Regions from separate parts of the Micromonospora sp. NPDC050795 genome, predicted to be linked through region 2. Evidence: riboswitches for the same ligand, from Rfam matches in the RefSeq annotation. Region 2 holds a riboswitch; each other region holds the start of a gene.

Region 1 (3,202 bases), on a different contig from region 2:
GGCGGAGATCCGGCGGCTCTACCCGGACCTGCCGCTGCCGACCGCCGTCCGCTCCACCGGGGTCGAGCCGGTGGAGCTGGTGGTGCCCTCGACGGGCTTGGAGACCGCGACCGTGGAGGCCGCCGCCGGCCTGCTGGCCGAGGTGGAGGGCACGGTCGGGGTGATCACGCCGGTCCCCCGCCGGGACGAGGTCGCCGGTTGGCTGGGCGCGCTCGGCGCGCCCAGGTTGCAGGTGGTGACCAGCCTGGAGGCCAAGGGCATGGAGTACGACGGGGTGGTGCTGGTCGCCCCGAGCGAGATCCGGGCGGATCCGGGCGCCGGGGTGCGCACCCTGTACGTGGCGCTCTCCCGGGCCACCCAGCGGCTCACCACCATCGACCCGACCGGCTGACCTGTGCGGACTGCCGCCGGCGGAACGCCCTGCCCGTACACTTGCACACATAGCGATGTGAGCATACATTTGACCGGGTCCCGACCAGCGGCGGAAGGTGGTTCTCGTGGGCGCAGGTCATGACCACCACCATGGGTCCGTCGCCAATGCCGCGCACCAGCACCGAGGTCGACTCTGGGCGGCGTTCGGGTTGCTCGCCACCCTGATGGTGGTCGAAGCGGTGGTCGCACTGCACACCGGCTCGCTCGCCCTGCTCTCCGACGCCGGGCACATGTTCACCGACGTGCTCGGCATCGGGATGGCGCTCGCCGCCATCACGGCGACCCGGCGGGCCACCGGCGACCCGCAGCGCACCTTCGGGCTCTACCGGCTCGAGGTGCTCGCCGCGCTGGCCAACGCCGTCCTGCTCTCCGGCGTCGCGATCTACGTGGTGGTCGAGGCGATCCGCCGCTTCGGTGACCCGCATGAGGTCATCGCCGGTCCGATGCTCGTGGTGGCCGTGCTCGGCCTGCTCGCGAACATCGCCGCATTCGCGCTGCTGCGCGCCGGAGCCAAGGAGAGCATCAACCTCCAGGGCGCCTACCTGGAGGTGCTCGGTGACCTGCTCGGCTCGGTCGGCGTCATCGGCGCGGCGCTGCTGATCACCGTCACGGACTGGTGGTGGGCCGACCCTCTGGTCGCGGTCGCCATTGGCGTGTTCATCCTGCCGCGCACCTGGCGGCTGGCCCGCGCCGCCATCCGCATCCTGGTGCAGGCCGCCCCGGAGCACCTCCAGGTGACCGCCGTGCACGACCGGCTCGCCGCCGTCCCCGGTGTCGTCGAGGTGCACGACCTGCACGTCTGGACGCTCACCTCGGGCATGGAGGTGGCCTCCGCCCACCTGACCATGGCACCGGGCGCGGAGGTCGGCGCGGTGCTCACCGCAGCACGTACGGCCCTGCACGACGACTTCCGCATCGAACACGCGACCTTGCAGATCGAGCCCGGCGCGGCTTCTGGAGCCTGCGGCTCCATCGAATGGTGACCGGCTCGTCGATTTCCGTGGTGACGTACGCACCGTCCGTCACATTGGCTGCAGCGACCCCACCCGCACCGGTAGGCTCGGTCCCGGCCGTAACCAGGCGGCGCCTACCCGGCGCCGGTGGCGGTCGCCGCCTAATCGCCCAGCAGGGCGAACCGGGGAACCATGTTCCTGGGGTGTATCCGCGTCAGCGGTAGGGATCTTCCGTCCCGAACCCGTCAGCTAACCCGGTCGGCGGCTGACGGAAGGACATGCGCAGTGGCACCAGCACGACCACCCGCCGCCCGACTGGCGGCCCTGATCGTCGCGATGTTCGCCCTCGGCGTCGCGCTTCCGGCCGGCACCGCCTCGGCCGCACCCCCGACCGGTCTGCGGGCCGCCGCACCCGACTCCGACGAGGAGGGCGGCACCCCGGCGTTGCGGGCCCAGCTTGAGGCGGCCAGCAAGGGCTACCTGGACGCGAAGCGCGCCCTGGACACCTCAGTACAACGGCAGAAGCAGCTCGGCACCCAGTTGAAGACCATCGAGGTCGAGATCGACCAGCGCAACGGCAAGGTCGGCGAGATCGCCGAGGTCGCCTACCGCACCGGCCGGCTCGGTGCGGTGTCGGCGCTGCTCAACAGCAACACCCCGGAAGGCTTCATGGACCGGGCGGCCGCGCTGGACGCGGTGGCGGCCAACGAGGACCGGGTGCTGCGCGACCTGCTGGACACCAAGGACAAGGCCAACCGCACCCGGGTCGCCCTGGACGGCGAGATCAACGAACAGCGCAAGCAGGTCGCGGTGATGGCCAAGCGCAAGGAGCAGGCCGAACGGGCCCTGACCGTGGCCACCACGCCCAAGCCGCAGACCACCGCCGACGCCGGCTCCAACCGGGGCACCTCCAGCGCCAACGCGAAGGCCGCACCGCGCAACTCCGACGGCTCCTGGCCCTCCGAGTCGTGCAGCATCAACGACCCCACGCCGGCCAACGGCTGCATCACCCCGCGCACCCTGCACGCGCTCAACCAGGCCAAGGCCGCGGGATTCACCCGGTACGTCTCGTGCCACCGCCCCAGCGGCTCGGGTGAACACCCGAAGGGCCGGGCCTGCGACTTCGCGGCGCAGAAGAACGGCTTCGGCGGCAACGCCACCGGCGGCGACAAGACGTACGGCAACAACCTGGCCGCGTACTTCATCCGCAACGCGGACCGGCTCGCCGTGCTCTACGTGATCTGGTACAGGCAGATCTGGCTGCCCAGCAGCGGGTGGAAGTCGTACAGCGGGGCGCACGGCACCCCGTCGACCGACCACACCAACCACGTACACCTGTCGGTCTACTGATCCACGCGTCGTGATGCCTGTGAGCCACTGGAGGGCTCACAGGCATCACGTGCGTCCGGGGCCGGGCTACGTCACCGCGCGTACCCCTGATGTCGTCGCTCGTCGGACGACCCGGCAGTGGCCGGCGGGCAGCATCGCGGTATGCCTCGGATCCGACCCACCACCCGCAAGGCGCTGCTCACAGTGCACCTCGTCACCTCGCTCGGCTGGCTCGGCGCTGACCTGGTGCTGCTCACCCTCGGCGTCGCCGTGCAGCGGGGCGCCGACCCGGCGGTGGTCTATCCGGTCACGGCCCTGGTCGGCACAGTGTTGTTCGCGCCGCTGAGCGTCCTGGTCTGGCTGGTCGGAGTCGCCAGCTCGCTGCTCACCCCATGGGGCCTGCTGCGCCACCGCTGGGTGCTGGTCAAGCTCGTGCTCACCACGGTGATGGTCGGGCTGGTGCTGTTCCTGCTCACCCCGAATCTGCG
Region 2 (3,202 bases):
ATCTGCGCGCCGTGGTCGACGCCGTGCTGCCCAGCCTGCACCGGGCTGCGGCCGAGGGCGTGGACGACATCGACGGCATCGTCGACATCCACATCGCACAGACCGTCGAGACATTGCTCGGGCAGTCGCCCGTGCTGGCAGACGAGGTGGCGCGGGGGCGGTGCGCGGTGGTGGGCGTGTCGTACCGACTGGCAGCCGGAGCGGTCCGCCCGGTGGCCGCCGTGCCGGCCGGCTTCGCGACCCCGGCCGAATCGACCGACCCGGCCGCGCCTGCCACCGTCTGACGCGACGAGGGCCGCTCCGCGTCACGCGGAACGGCCCTCGACGGGGATCGTGCGGGTCAGAGCAACGACATGTGAACGTGGTCGGTGTGGTTCGACGGCCCGCTGTACGAACTCCAGCCGGTGGCCGGGAACCAGATCTGCCGGTTCCAGATCACGTAGTAGATGCCGAGCCGGTCGGCGTTACGGATGAGGAACGCGGCGACGTTGTTGCCGTACGTCCGGGTGTCGTTGTTGTGCCACGGGGAGAACCCGCTCTTCTGCAGCGACCAGTCGCAGGCGCGGCCCTTCGGGTGCTCCCACGGCCCGCCGGGGCGGTAGCAGCCGACGAACCGGTTGAAGCCGGCCGCCTTGACCTCCTTGTACGCGTGCAGCGTGCGCGGCGTGATGCAGCCGGAGGTGGTGGGGTCGTTCTCGCTGCACGACTGGGCCTTCCAGTCACCGTCGGCCGTGCGACCGGGGCCGATCTTCGCGACCTTGGAGGTGGCATCCACCAGGCCGCCGGTGAAACCCTTGCCGCCGACGAGGGAGAGCGCCTTGTCGGCCTCGCTCTTGCGCTTCGCCATCAGGGCGGTCTGCTTCTGCTGCTCGCGGACCTCGGTGTCGAGGGCCAGCTTGGCCTGCTCGGCGCGGGCCTTCACCTCGTTGACCTCGGAGAGCTTCTTCTCGTTCACCATGTTGATCTCGTCGAGCATCCCGGCGCGTTGGACGAACGAGTCGGGCGCTTCGCTTTCCAGCAGCATCGCGACCGCGCCGATCCGGCCGGTCCGGTACGCCTGGGCGGCGATCTGCCCGACCTGCGGGGCCAACGCGTCCAGGTCGGCCTTGGCCCGGTTGACCTCCGCCGCCAACTCGTTCTGCCGCTTCTTGGATTTGTCCAGCTTGGACTTCGCGGCGGAGTAGTCACGGTTGGCCTGCTCGATGACGTCGTTGAGCAGCTTGGGCTCGCCGTCCTCCTCGTGCCCGGACGGTGTGGGGTTCGTCGGGGCGGCGTGCGCCGGGAACGGCCCAGCGAACACAGTCAGTGCGGCGATCACGGCCACCACGGGTGTCAACCAGCGGCGTAGGGGTGCCGTCACAATGTTCCCTTCCGTCGACCGCCGACCGGGTTAGCTGACGGGTTCGGGACGGAAGTGGCCCCTACCGCTGATGCGGATTCACCCCAGGTACCTGGGTCCCCGGCTCGCCGGTTGGCGATTGGGCGGTGGCACCGCAGGCGCCGCTTCGCGCCTTCATCGGTAACCGGCAGCGAGGTTACCCGAGAGTCGACCGGCAGAGCTACGCCTGGATGCCGACTAAAAGCGTCATTTCGCCATAGCGTTGAGTGACCAGTGACGGGGTTCTCAGGGTGGATGCCCGATCTGGTCACGCTGAGGAGTGTCACCATGCCGTATCCGTGCTCCTGTTCGACTTCGGCCACCGGTCGGTGGCCTCGGGTGGGGGTGCGGTCCGCGTCCGGTCCGGTTCGTCGGAGCCGGCCGTTCGCGGTGAGCTGAGTGCGGCCAGTGCCTCGCTGCGGTCCGGTTGGGGCCGGGGCGCGGGAGCGTCGGTGGGCGCTGGGGCGTCGCTGCGCCCGGCGGCGGTGACCACTGCGGCCAGCCCGGTGGTCAGCGGCACGGCGGCGATCAGACCGAGGGTGGCGACCGCGCTGCGGACGATCTCCTGCGCGAGGAACTCACTGGTGAGGATCTGCCCGATCGGCCGCGAGTCGGCGGTGAGCAGGAGCAGCAGGGGCAGTGACGCGCCCGCGTACGCCAGCACGATGGTGTTGACAGTGGAGGCGATGTGCGCGCGGCCGACCCGGGTGGCGGCACGGTAGAGCTGCAACCGGGTCAGCCCGGGGTTGGCGTTCGCCAGTTCGGTGACGGTGGCCGCCTGGGTGACCGTCACGTCGTCGAGCACCCCGAGTGACCCGATGATGATTCCGGCGAGCAGCAGACCGTGCAGGTCCACGTCGCCCTGGAACATCGACAGGGTGGTGGCGTCCTCGCTGCCGAAGCCGGTGAGGTGGGTCGCGGCCGTGGCGATGGTGGCGAGCACGCCGGTCAGCACCAGGCTGCCCAGGGTGCCGAGCACCGCGACCGAGGTCTGTGCGGTGACCCCGTGGGTCAGATAGAGCACCACGAACATGATCAGGGCCGCGCCGACCACCGCCACCAGCAGCGGTGACCTGCCGGCGCTGATGCCCGGCAGCACGAAGGTGAGCAGGATGGCGAAGCTGGCGGCCAGCCCGGCGAGCGCGGCCAGACCTCGCCACCGACCGAACGCGACGATCGCGGCCGCGAAGATCACCGCCAGCCACACCATCGGGGTGCCGCGTTGGTGCTCGGCGATGTTCCAGTTGCTGGTGGCGGGATCGGTCGGGTCGGCCAACTCGACCAGGACGACCTTGTCGCCGACCTCGACCCGGGGTGCGCCGGGCCCGTCGGGCACCGGGGTCCGTACCTGCTGGCCGGCGTTCGGCCCGTCGTCCACCCGCACGTCGACAGTGCCGCACCGCCCATCGCCGACCCGCGGTGTGCCCTCGGGGACCGACGGCACCGGCGGGCACGGCTCGCTCACCACCCGGGTGACAGTGCCGGGGTGACGCGGCACGTCGGCACCACCATCGGTCTGGGGTGACCCGCCGCGCGGCCAGAGCAGCATCGCGGCCAGCACGGTGGCGACGAAGAGGGGTACCACAGTCAAGACGAGGATCCGTCGCACCCGAGGCGGGGCGGACGGAGCGGGGTGAGTGTGGTCGGCGGCCAAGGTGAGACTCCCAACGATCCGGTGCGGGATACGGGTCAGCGGGCCGGGCGGTTCACCGTTGCGGTGGAAACGCGGCGGACGGCGGGGCGGATCGCTGCCTGACGACCGCTTGATCACGGACGGTCAGTGCTCGGCCGGGTCGGCCGGGGGCACCGCCACGACGTGGCGGC
Region 3 (3,202 bases), on a different contig from region 2:
GCGCAGCACCACCGCCGAGGAGCCGCGCGGCGCGCAGGGCACGCCCGCCGTGACGCAGCCGGTGAACGCCGGCTGGTTGGTGGTGTAGTCCGGGTCGATCCGGACCAGCCCGGTGGCCGGGGTGCCGGTGTCCAGTCGAGGGGCGTGCAGCAGGTCGAAGTAGTGGGTCCAGTCCCAGTAGGGGCCCGGATCCCAGTGCATCCCCCGCACTGTCGAGGGGATGGTGCCGGGCACGTTGTCGTGGCCGATGATGTGCTGGCGGTCCAGTGGGATGCCCAGCCGCAGCGCCAGGTGCCGGACCAGCTTCGCCGAGGTCCGGTACATCGCCTCGGTGTACCAGGTGCCCTGCGCCGCGAAGCCCTCGTGTTCCAACCCGATCGACTTCGCGTTGACGTACCAGTTGCCGGCGTGCCAGCCGACGTCCTTCGTCTTCACGTGCTGGGCGATGTGCCCGTCGACCGAGCGCAGCGAGTAGTGCCAACTCACGTAGGTCGGGTCCTGGACGAGTTGCAGGGTGGTGGCCCAACTCGCCTCGGTGTCGTGGATGACGATGTACTCGATCTTCTGCCGCGTGGGTCGGTCGGAGAGGTCGTGGTTGCCGTAGTCCCCGTCGCCGAACGCCTCGTAGGGTGCCGGGATCCACTCGCAGGAGATGGTGCGGGGGCATTCCACCCCGTCCGGGCGGGCCAGCCGGCGCAGGCCCAGCCGGTCCAGCCAGGAACGTTCGGGCCGCACCGCCCGGGCCGGCAGGGTGATCGGTTGGCCGTCGTCGGTCACCCGGGCTTCGCCCGCGCCGATGGTGGTGAAGACCTCGTCGGCGAAGGCCGCCGCGGCGTCGGCGCTGTCCGCGCCCGAGTAGCGGGCCACCGCGCCGTACCAGGCCGCCGGGTCGGTGTCCGCGCCGACCGGCGCGCCCAGATCCCTCTGGTACGCGGCCAGCAGCGCGGCCCCACCCCGGATGTTGAGGCCCGCGTCGGTGCGCAGTGCCTCGGGGGCGGCGCCGGTCAGCGCGGCGGCGGCGTCGACGGTCTGCAACGCGGCGGTGGACGGGGCGGGCGCCTCGACCGGGCGGGGCGCGGGCACCCGGGCTGGCCGGGAATCGTCGCCGCGTGGGTCCTCGGCACCGGCGTCGTGGTGACCGCGTCCGGGTAGGGCGGCCACGTGCCGCACGTCGGTGAGGTGCATCGGGCCGTAGCCGCCACTGGTGCTCGGTGTGCCGGCGTTGGTGTCCCAGCGGGACTCCAGGTAGGAGACGCCGAGCAGCACGACGGCCGGTACGCCGTACTCGGTGGCCGCGTCGGTGTACTGCTGCTGGCGGTCGGTGGTGGGCGCGGCGGCGGCCGGGCCGGCGGAGAGTGGCACCGTGGTCGCGGCGGCGACCACGGTGGCGGCGAGCAGTGCGCGCCAGCCGGTCGACAGGGTTGAATGGTGCATCGAACCCCCTAGATTCTCGCGGAGTGAGGTCAGGTCACCATCGCGCCGTCCGGGAGCTTGCGTCAATACCTTTCCATCTATCGAAGTGTACGGAAAGAATTCTTCACACACGGTCGGTGACCTCGTCCAATCCGTACGGAGTGTCACGGCCGCACGGGTTGCGGATCGGTAACGGGCGTCTCTACTCTGGTCATTTGTCGGCCCGACAGCAGCTCCGCCCACCCCGGGCGGTAACGGACCGACACCGCCGAGTCGTTTCCGAGCGAACCGGGGACCCAGGTCCCTCGGGGTGAATCCGCAGCCACTGCGGTAGGGCGCCGACTTCCCGCCCGAACCCGTCAGCTAACCCGGTAGGCGGTCAGGAAGAAGGAGTACGGAACCCCGGTGGCACTCCATGCCCCGCGGCCGTCGTCCGAGCGGTCGGCATCAGCCGGCCCGGCGTCGATCGTGCCGCGCCCACGCTGGTCCCGCTTCACCACCGCACTCGCCGCGCTGGCCGGCGTCGCCGTCGTTCTGACCGGTAGTGCCACGGCGGCCCACGCCGACCCCTCCGTCGCGGAAATCGAGCGCCAGATCGACGCCGACTGGAACAAGCTCGAACCGATCATCGAACGGCACAACGCCACCCGCATCGATCTCGCCGCGAAGCGCAAGCAGGCAGACGCCCTGGCCGGCCGGATCACTCCGCTCGAGCGCCAGGTCGACGCCGCGATGGACAAGGTCAGCGCCCTTGCCGTACGCGCCTACATGGGTGAGAACGTCTCGACCGTCAACGCGATGCTGGGCAGCCGGTCGCCCAGCGAGGTGGTCGGCCAGCTCGAAATGCTCGACCGCTTCGCGCACAACCAGCAGAAGGACGTACGCCAGGTGGCCGACCTGCGCGACCAACTGGCCGCGCAGAAGGCGCCACTGGACGAGATGGTGGCCCAGCTGGCCCGCACGGAAGCTCAGCTGGCGGCGAAGAAGAAGCAGATCAACGACGAGATCGACCGCCTGCAGAAGCTGCGCCTGAAGGTGTACGGCAGCGGCGGCGGCGGTCCGCTGCGCCCGGCACCCTGCCCGGGTAGCTACCCCGGCGGCGGCGCGGGCACCGCGGTCAAGTTCGCCTGCGCGCAGATCGGCAAGCCCTACGTCTGGGGTGCCGAGGGTCCGAACTCGTACGACTGCTCCGGGCTGATGCTGGCCGCCTGGGCGAAGGCCGGCGTGTCGCTCCCGCACAACGCCGCCGCGCAGAGCCGGGTCACCAAGAACGTCAGCAAGGGTGACCTGCGCCCCGGCGACCTGGTCTTCTACTACAGCGACATCCACCACGTCGGCATGTACGTCGGCGGCGGCTGGGTGGTGCACGCCTCGCAGGCCGGTCAACCGGTCAAGATGAAGAAGGTCGACGACGGACCGATCCACAGCTACGGCCGTCCAGGCTGACCCAGTGTGACCGCAGGGCCCGTCGCGATCTCCTCGCGGCGGGCCCTCGTCGTTCTGGGTCCTAGCGGGTGGGCCAGGTGCGCCAGTGCTGCCAGGCGCGGCTGGGTGTCGGCCCCCGCTGGCCCTGGTAGCGCGAGCCGTAGACCACCGAGCCGTACGGGTGCTCGGCCGGCGAGGAGAGCCGGAAGATGCAGAGCTGCCCGATCTTCATGCCCGGCCAGAGGGTGATCGGCAGGTTCGCCACGTTCGAGAGTTCCAGCGTCACGTGACCGGAGAAGCCCGGGTCGATGAAACCGGCGGTGGAGTGCGTGAGCAGCCCGAGCCGGCCCAGGGAGCTCTTGCC
Region 4 (3,202 bases), on a different contig from region 2:
ACAGTGCGAGCGGTCGGGCTTCCCGGGCCCCACCCGGGCGCTGAGCCACCGGGACGACCGTCCCGCCGCCGCGCCCTGTCGACCCACCCCGCTCCCTGACCCGCCGACCCGTGGCCCGCCGTGGCCCGCTGGTCGGCGCGGCTTTCCATCGCACTGCTCTCTCTCCCCGAGGTGCCGACCATGGAGACCGTCGTCTTCTACCAGTTCGTGACCGAGGTGCCGCGGGCCGCCGCCATCTGGTCGACGCTGCTCCTGCTGACCCTGGGCCTGCTCACCGTGCTGGCCGCCCGCCCCGAACGGGCCCGGCTCACCGGCGACCCGCTCCCGGCCGGGCCCACCGCGCAGGAGGTGGCCGCCGCCGAGGCTGTCGACAGGCGCCGCTACGCCGAGGAAGTGGCCGTTGCCGCGGCCCGCGCGGCCACCACCGCCCAGCGGCGGCGTGCCGCCTGGCTGACCGCTCAGGAACAGCTGGAGCAGGCCTGGATCGCGTACGACGAGGCGGACGCCGCCGCGCGTCGCTTCGCCGGCGCGGGGGCACTGCCCACCCCGCAGACCCCGCACACCCCCGCCGAGTACGCCGCCCGGGAACGCTATCTGCACCGGGCGGCGATGGCGGCGTACTGGCGGGGTGGCCTGACCATGGCGCAGCTCGGCGACGTGTTCGGACACCGGCGCGGCTGGGATCCCCGGCGACACCCGGTCGAGCAGGAGGTGTTGATCAGCCGGGTGATCCGGGATGCGCGATCGACCGACTACCGGGTGGCCGCCGACCGTGAGCGGGTCGCCTGGCGCGACGCGGAGTTGGCCGCCGAGTCGGCCCGTGCCCTCGCCGAGGAGGCGTACGCGGCGGCGTCCCGGCTCCGCCCGACCCTGGTCCCCGCGCGCCGCACGGTCGCCGGGGCGTTGCGTCCCGCCGTCGTGGCACTGTGGCGCCCGGCCCGGGTGGGTTGAGCCCAATCCGTTATGTGAGGCCGGTCACCCAATCAAGAAATCGGACGTCCGACGCGATCGATGGGATTGTTCGCGCGATTCTGGCCGCGTTCTTTGCGGCCTGTCCGGTTGTCGCCCGTAGGCGTCGCCGTAACTGGTTGTCCCATCGAGTCACATCATCGGCATTACGCGCAGAAATTGTGGTGCCAATTGGGGTTTACGCAGGTGAACCTGGCTTGGCAGGGCGTTGAGACGCCAGTAGTGTCGTCCCGTCCGGTGCGGTAACCGATCGCAAGACGCGACGCCGCATCGACCCGCTTAATCGTGATCAACGAACCGGGGACCCACCAGTAAGTCCGGGGTGAATCCGCGAGCCACGGCCCGCGGTAGGGCGTCTTCCCGCCCGAATCCGTCAGCTAACCCGGTAGGCGGTGTCGGAAGGAGTCCCATCCTCGTGCAGCACCTTTCCACCCCTCGGTTGTTCCCTCGCCTCCACGGCGCGGCGGTGCACCCGCTCATTCGTCGCGTGACGGTGAGCTGACCCCCGGGTCATCGCCTTTCCCGCCCGGCCGATCCGGGCGTTCCCCTGAGCGGTTCACACCCGCGGACCACGGTCCGCGCGCTGGCGCCTGCCCGGATACCGGTCCGGCCCCGGTGTGCCGCTCACCCCCCGATCCGTGGAGGACCCCGTGAAGCACACCCTGCAGCGTCAGCTCCGTCGCCTCGCCACCGAGCGCCCGTACCAGATCGTCGCCGCCTCCGCCGCAGCCCTCGCGATCGCCACCACCACCGGCGCCCTGCTCACCACTGCCGACGACGCCCCGGCCGGCCAGCGCACCGCGACCACCGTCGCCGAGATGCGCAGCGACGTCGCCGCCTCCCGCAGTGAGGCCCGGGACGCGTCCCCCTCGGCCAGCGCCGCGCCGACCACGGCCGCCCCGGCCACCAGCGCCGCGTCGCCCGCCGCCAAGGCCAAGAGCAACCCCGACCTCACCCGTAAGCCCACGCCGCCGAAGCCGCCCGCGACGAAGGTCCTCGACTACGACTACGAGGCGCAGAACACCTACTACAACTGCGGCCCGGCGGCCACCCGGAACGCGCTCAGCGCCGCGGGCATCGACCGCACCCAGGAGGAGCTCGGTGCCGAACTGGGCACCACCGAGATGGGCACCAACTCGGCCGAGGACACCACCCGGGTGCTCAACGCCGAGGTGAAGGGCTCCCCGTACCGGACCCGGATGTTCCCCGGCGCGCCCAGCCCGGCCCAGATGGACCGCCTCCAGGCCGACGTGGTGAAGGCCGTCACCGACGGCCGGGGCGTGGTCGCCAACGTCGTCGGGGACGCCGTCGACACCGACGGCGGGTGGCACTCCTACGGCGGCGGGCACTACATCGCCGTGGTGGGCTACAAGGACAACGGTCGCACCGTTCGGATCGCCGACTCGGCGAACCCGGCCGACCCGTCGTACTGGATCACCACGATCGACCTGGCCAACTGGATCACCAGCCGGGGCTACTCCGCCTGACCCGGGCACCCTGACCGCCGCGGGCGCCGTCTCCCACAAGGGGCCGGCGCCCGCGGCGTCGTCGGCTGTGCGGTCAGTAGGTGATGAAGCCGTACAGCGCCTTGTGGTTCGACTTCGTCCCGACGACCGTGTGGTCGACTGCGGACGACTGCACGCTGCCTTTGACGAACAAATAGTCGATCTTGCTGGAGCCGCTGGTGGCCGCCGAACCGTACCCGGTCATGCCGTAGCCGCCAAGCGTGCCGGGGGCGATGCCGGTGCGGTTCGCGTCGATCCCCACCACGCGGATGGTGGACGCGTTCAGCAGCGCGGTCGCGTCCGCACCGAGGTGGATGCCACTGTCGGCGATACCCCGGTCGCCGTCGCCGGCGCAGGCGTTCTGCCGGTTCTCCTGCGGCAGGTGCATGGTCGCGGCGAACACACTCGCGCCGGTCGCCTTGATGGTGAACCGGGCCGCGATGGCGCTGGTCCGCTTCCACTTGTAGTAGTCGGTGCTGTCCGGGTCGCTGTTCGGCGGCTTGTAGAGCGTGCACCCGGCGCCGTTGGCGTACGCCGTGCCCGGCTTGAGCCAGCCCGCGCTCCAGTATTTCGAGATGTCGCCACTGGCGAGGTTGAGCGTCCGCTTGTTCCAGACGATGGCGTTGGTCTGCTTCTTCTTGAGGTCTCCGAGCGACGCCGAGCTGCACCGGTGCGTGCTTCCCCACGGCTCCGGGTCGTCCCACGCCACGATCGCCCCGTAGCTGCCC

Evidence for each region. A riboswitch is a leader RNA that binds a small molecule or an ion and turns the genes downstream of it on or off. The one in region 2 is predicted to bind cyclic di-AMP.
Region 1: it holds a riboswitch for cyclic di-AMP, as region 2 does, so the genes downstream of both, ACIBEF_RS05050 (coiled-coil domain-containing protein) here and ACIBEF_RS17880 (coiled-coil domain-containing protein) in region 2, are expected to answer to the same signal.
Region 3: it holds a riboswitch for cyclic di-AMP, as region 2 does, so the genes downstream of both, ACIBEF_RS21480 (NlpC/P60 family protein) here and ACIBEF_RS17880 (coiled-coil domain-containing protein) in region 2, are expected to answer to the same signal.
Region 4: it holds a riboswitch for cyclic di-AMP, as region 2 does, so the genes downstream of both, ACIBEF_RS24260 (C39 family peptidase) here and ACIBEF_RS17880 (coiled-coil domain-containing protein) in region 2, are expected to answer to the same signal.

What each region holds. Positions count from the first base shown of each region.
Region 1 is NZ_JBITGE010000004.1:17,191-20,392, forward strand. Features, by position in the region: gene ACIBEF_RS05040 (HelD family protein) at 1-391, shown strand, start outside; gene ACIBEF_RS05045 (cation diffusion facilitator family transporter) at 498-1,415, shown strand; cyclic di-AMP (ydaO/yuaA leader) riboswitch at 1,534-1,665, shown strand; gene ACIBEF_RS05050 (coiled-coil domain-containing protein) at 1,671-2,735, shown strand; gene ACIBEF_RS05055 (hypothetical protein) at 2,877-3,202, shown strand, end outside.
Region 2 is NZ_JBITGE010000018.1:97,511-100,712, forward strand. Features, by position in the region: gene ACIBEF_RS17875 (carbonic anhydrase) at 1-284, shown strand, start outside; gene ACIBEF_RS17880 (coiled-coil domain-containing protein) at 341-1,360, opposite strand; cyclic di-AMP (ydaO/yuaA leader) riboswitch at 1,365-1,495, opposite strand; gene ACIBEF_RS17885 (YibE/F family protein) at 1,662-3,032, opposite strand.
Region 3 is NZ_JBITGE010000024.1:95,439-98,640, forward strand. Features, by position in the region: gene ACIBEF_RS21475 (N-acetylmuramoyl-L-alanine amidase) at 1-1,434, opposite strand, end outside; cyclic di-AMP (ydaO/yuaA leader) riboswitch at 1,670-1,805, shown strand; gene ACIBEF_RS21480 (NlpC/P60 family protein) at 1,819-2,859, shown strand; gene dcd (dCTP deaminase) at 2,921-3,202, opposite strand, start outside.
Region 4 is NZ_JBITGE010000030.1:60,601-63,802, forward strand. Features, by position in the region: gene ACIBEF_RS24250 (hypothetical protein) at 1-44, shown strand, start outside; gene ACIBEF_RS24255 (hypothetical protein) at 181-951, shown strand; cyclic di-AMP (ydaO/yuaA leader) riboswitch at 1,236-1,376, shown strand; gene ACIBEF_RS24260 (C39 family peptidase) at 1,608-2,456, shown strand; gene ACIBEF_RS24265 (hypothetical protein) at 2,530-3,202, opposite strand, start outside.